DNA from 2 places in the Rhodococcus wratislaviensis genome. Region 2 is predicted to be linked to the other one. Evidence: riboswitches for the same ligand, from Rfam matches in the RefSeq annotation. Region 2 holds a riboswitch; the other holds the start of a gene.
The links. Region 2 has a riboswitch for glycine ahead of gcvP (aminomethyl-transferring glycine dehydrogenase). Riboswitches for the same ligand answer to the same signal wherever they lie in the genome.

Region 1: another riboswitch for glycine. It lies ahead of gcvP (aminomethyl-transferring glycine dehydrogenase); the one in region 2 lies ahead of gcvP (aminomethyl-transferring glycine dehydrogenase).

What each region holds. Positions count from the first base shown of each region.
Region 1 covers NZ_CP150488.1:4,020,014-4,022,482, forward strand. The annotation lists gene WKC72_RS18540 (bifunctional nuclease family protein) at 1-197, shown strand, start outside; gene WKC72_RS18545 (MerR family transcriptional regulator) at 480-1,100, shown strand; glycine riboswitch at 1,170-1,293, shown strand; gene gcvP (aminomethyl-transferring glycine dehydrogenase) at 1,468-2,469, shown strand, end outside.
Region 2 covers NZ_CP150488.1:1,853,661-1,856,129, reverse strand. The annotation lists gene lipA (lipoyl synthase) at 1-696, opposite strand, end outside; glycine riboswitch at 978-1,069, shown strand; gene gcvP (aminomethyl-transferring glycine dehydrogenase) at 1,267-2,469, shown strand, end outside.

The sequences.
Region 1 (2,469 bases), 2.2 Mb from region 2:
AGAACACCCGCGTCTCGGCTCGCCCGTCCGACTCGATCGCCATCGCACTCCGGATCGGGGTTCCGATCTTCGCCGAGGAAGCGGTGCTCACGGAGGCCGGTCTGGTCATGCCCGACGAGCGCGAGGACGAGGTCGAGAAGTTCAAGGAATTCCTCGAGTCCGTGTCGCCGGACGATTTCAAGGCCACTGACGGCTGATGTGCACCTGCAGAAAAGCCTCGGGCGCGGTAACGGTTGACGTTCTCCCGGCGCGTTGCGTTGACCCGGTCTCTTCGGAGTCATAGCGTTCGGTGCAGTGATTTTCTGCCCTGCAGATTGTATCGGGCGTACGCTGAGTAGGTTCAGGGTACGGACTAGCTCGATGTCACTGGTGGCGCTTGCGCCGCCCGATGTGCTGCGGCTGTGCCGCGGACACTGGCGACGCGCGTCACAGGCGCACTGATCGTCGGGTTCAGTGCAACATGCGAGAGGGAGTAGTCAGTGGGAGATCGGCCGCAGGAGAATGCGCTGAATCTTGCGCCCGGCGACAACGTTGCCGAGTCCGAATTCAGCTCCGAGGAGATCCAACCGGGCCTCTTCCCGGACGATTCCGTGCCCGACGACCTCGTCGGATACCGCGTCCCCATCGCCTGCCAGATCGCGGGAATCACCTACCGCCAGCTCGATTACTGGGCTCGCACATCCCTCGTCGTGCCGTCCATTCGTGGCGCAGCAGGCTCGGGCAGCCAACGGCTGTACTCGTTCAAAGACATCCTCGTCCTCAAAATCGTCAAGCGTCTGCTCGACACCGGAATATCCCTGCAGAACATCCGAGTGGCCGTCGACCACCTCCGTAAGCGCGGAGTGCGGGACTTGGCCAAGATCACACTTTTCTCGGACGGGACCACGGTCTACGAGTGCACGTCCCCGGAAGAGGTCGTCGATCTGCTCCAGGGCGGGCAGGGTGTCTTCGGTATCGCGGTGAGCGGTGCGATGCGCGAACTGACCGGCACCATCGCCGATTTCCCGGCAGAGCGCGCCGACGGCGGCGAGAGCGAGCAGAGCCCCGAGGACGAACTGGCGTCGCGGCGCAAGAACCGAGCGAGCCGCAAGACAGGCTAGCCCGTATCCGTCGGCGGCGGCGCTGCCTGCGCCGCCATCTGCAGCCGTGACATAGACTGGGCGGTGCGTCGACGCCGTGCGGGAGAGTTCCGGGCACTGCAAGCACAGAAACATCGTGTGTGCGGGAGTTCGGGCGCCGAAGGAGCAACACCTCCCCGTCAATCTCTCAGGCAGACAGGACCGTGCGGGCTCCGACGTCTCTGGAAAGCGGTGGGAGCACCCACCCGCCCACGGGGAAAGGGCCGTCTTCACACGCGAACGACGGTACCGAATCTCTCAGGCGCTCGACTCGAGCAGGCGACAGAGGGGGAGGGACGTTCCGCTACGCGGGGCGTGTCCTGATCCTCCGAACTGCTTGGGAGTTGTCGTGATCGACGCTGGAAGCCGTACATTCGCCGATCGTCATGTCGGCCCGAACGCTGCGGAACTCGCGCACATTCTCGAACTGGTCGGAGCCGATTCGCTCGACGACCTCGCGTCGAAGGCCGTCCCCGCCGTCATCCTGGACGGGGTCACGGGCGGCATCGCCGACGGCCTCGACGCACTGCCCGCACCGGTATCCGAGCACGAGGCGCTCGCCGAACTGTCCGCACTCGCCGCGCAGAACACCGTGGCGACGTCCATGATCGGTCTCGGCTACTACGACACCCTCACCCCGCCGGTCCTGATCCGGAACATCATCGAGAACCCGGCCTGGTACACGGCCTACACGCCGTACCAGCCCGAGATCAGCCAGGGCCGCCTCGAAGCCCTCCTCAACTTCCAGACGATGGTCGCCGACCTGACCGGCATGGAGGTCGCCAACTCGTCGATGCTCGACGAGGCCACCGCCGCCGCCGAGGCGATGACGCTGCTGCGCCGGGCGAGCAAGAGCAAGTCCCCGCGGTTCGTCGTCGACTCCGACCTGTTCCCGCAGACGCTGGCCGTCGTCGAGACCCGGGCCGAGCCGCTCGGCATCGAGATCGTGGTGGCCGACCTGTCCGCCGGCCTCCCGGACGGTGACTTCTTCGGTGTCCTCGCGCAGATGCCCGGCGGGTCCGGTCGCATCGTCGACTACACCGACGTGATCGCCGCCGCCCACGAGCGCGGCGCACTGGTCGCGGTCGGGGCGGATCTGCTGGCGCTCACCCTCCTCACCCCGCCCGGCGAGATCGGGGCCGACGCCTGCTTCGGCACCACGCAGCGGTTCGGTGTCCCGATGGGCTTCGGTGGCCCGCACGCCGGCTACCTCGCCGTGCACACCAAGCATGCACGTCAACTCCCCGGCCGTCTGGTGGGCGTCTCCGTCGACGCCGACGGCGACAAGGCGTACCGACTGGCGCTGCAGACCCGCGAGCAGCACATCCGCCGCGAGAAGGCGACGTCGAAC
Region 2 (2,469 bases):
TGCCTCGATCACCTCGTCGGTGGTCTCCCCCATCCCGAGGATGAGGTTCGACTTGGTGATCAGGCCGTCCTCCCGAGCCCGCGCGATCACCTCGAGGGAACGCTCGTAGGTGAACGCAGGCCGGATACGACGGAATATCCGGGGAACGGTCTCCACATTGTGCGCCAGTACTTCCGGGCGGGTGCCGAACACCTCGCGTAGCTGCGCGGCGTCGGCAGTGAAATCGGGGATCAGCAGTTCGACGCCGGTACCCGGGCACAAGTCGTGAATTTGCCGCACCGTCTCGGCGTACAGCCAGGCGCCGCCGTCCGGCAGATCATCGCGGGCCACGCCCGTGACGGTGGCGTATCGAAGGCCCATGGTCTGTACCGACTCCGCGACCCTCCTGGGCTCTCCCCGATCGAGTGCGGCGGGACGGCCGGTGTCGATCTGGCAGAAGTCGCACCGCCGGGTGCACTGGCTTCCGCCGATGAGGAACGTCGCCTCACGGTCCTCCCAGCATTCGAAGATGTTGGGACACCCGGCCTCCTGGCACACGGTGTGCAGGTTCTCGCGTTCGACGAGGGCTGCGAGTTCCCGGTATTCGGGGCCCGTCCGCATCTGCACCTTCATCCACGACGGTTTGCGTTCGACCGGGGTCTTTGCGTTGCGGACTTCGAGGCGGAGCAGTCGGCGGCCGTCAGGGACTGCAGTCATGTGAACTCCTAGGACCGGTCGAAACCGGTCGGTATGCGACGTCGGGCCCGCGCGGTGGACAGCGCGGCACCGGGAAGGGTGAGCGGGGAGAGCGAGCACACATCGACAACCGTTGCGGCTGCAAGCATCTGGGCTCTGGTCGCCCGGCGTGTGCGGTCACGTCGGAGCGAAGATGCATCGAGGATGCCAAACGACGTGGACTTTTGGCAAGACCGTCGGTCCGAGGAGACAAACCCGGGGCTCCTGTGTACTGTTTGGCCAATCACAACTGAAGACGCCGTTGACGCGCAGCGGGAGAACCTCCGTCTCGGAGGCGCCGTAGGAGCAACTTCCTCCCCGGGAATCTCTCAGGCCCCAGTACCGCAGCGCAGAGGCAACTCTGGAGAAAGCGTCGGCCGTACGGCCGGAACTTACCGAAGGTGAAGAGCACGCCGCAGTTGCGGTGCGCCCAAACTCTCAGGTTTCAGGACAGAGCGGGGAGGTGCCCCCTTGTCGATGTCCGGTGCGGTCCGGACTCAACGAAACCGGAGTCACCTCGTGCCAGCAGAAACCCGCACCGCCACTCATGGCGTGCCCCTCACCAGCGACTTTCCCTCGCGCCACATCGGCCCGGACGCCGACGCGTCCCGGCGCATGCTCGGCACCCTCGGCTACGACACCCTGGCGAACCTGATCGACAGCGCGGTGCCGGAGCAGATCCGAAGCTCACAGCCCCTGAGTCTGCCCGCGGGGCGGTCCGAGCAGCAGGTGCTCGCCGATCTGCGGGCCCTGTCGGAGCGCAACGAGACCCGCGTCCAGATGATCGGTCTCGGATACTCCGACACCGTCACGCCCGCGGTGTTGCGGCGGAACATCCTGGAGTCCCCGGCCTGGTACACGGCCTACACCCCGTACCAGCCGGAGATCTCCCAGGGCCGGCTGGAGGCGCTGCTGACGTTCCAGACCGTCATCGAGGATCTCACCGCGCTTCCCCTGGCCGGCGCCTCGCTGCTCGACGAGGCAACCGCCGTGATGGAGGCGGTGCTGCTGATGCGGCGCGCGAACAAGCCGAAGGCCGCCACCAACCGCGTCGTCCTCGACGCGGACTGCCTGCCGCAGACCCTGGCCGTCGTCCGGGGACGAGCGAAGGCGGTGGGCATCGAGGTGGTGGTCGCGGACCTGTCCGGGGAACTGCCCGACGGTGACATGTTCGGGGTGGTCTTCCAGGCGCCCGGGGCGAGCGGCGCGGTGCGCGACCTGGCTGCGATGATCGCCGCGGCGAAGGCGCGTGGTGCGTTGACCACCGTCGCGGCGGATCTGCTGTCGCTGACGATCCTGACGCCGCCCGGCGAGCAGGGCGCAGACATCGCGGTCGGGTCGGCGCAGCGTTTCGGTGTGCCCCTGTTCTTCGGCGGACCGCACGCCGGCTACATGGCCGTGCGCGGCGGACTCGAGCGCATGCTGCCCGGCCGCCTCGTCGGAGTATCCGTCGACGTCGACGGGAAGACCGCCTACCGGCTGGCGCTGCAGACCCGCGAACAGCACATCCGGCGTGACAAGGCAACCAGCAACATCTGCACGGCGCAGGCATTGCTCGCCAACGTCGCCGCGATGTACGCCGCATACCACGGCCCGGAAGGGTTGCGCGCCATCGCGAACCAGGTGCACGCCCACGCGACGACCATCGCCGGCAGCCTCCGCGCCGCCGGTCACACGATCGTCCACGACACCTTCTTCGACACGGTTCTCGTGCGGGTCCCGGCGGGCGCCGAGACGATCGTGGCACTCGCCGAT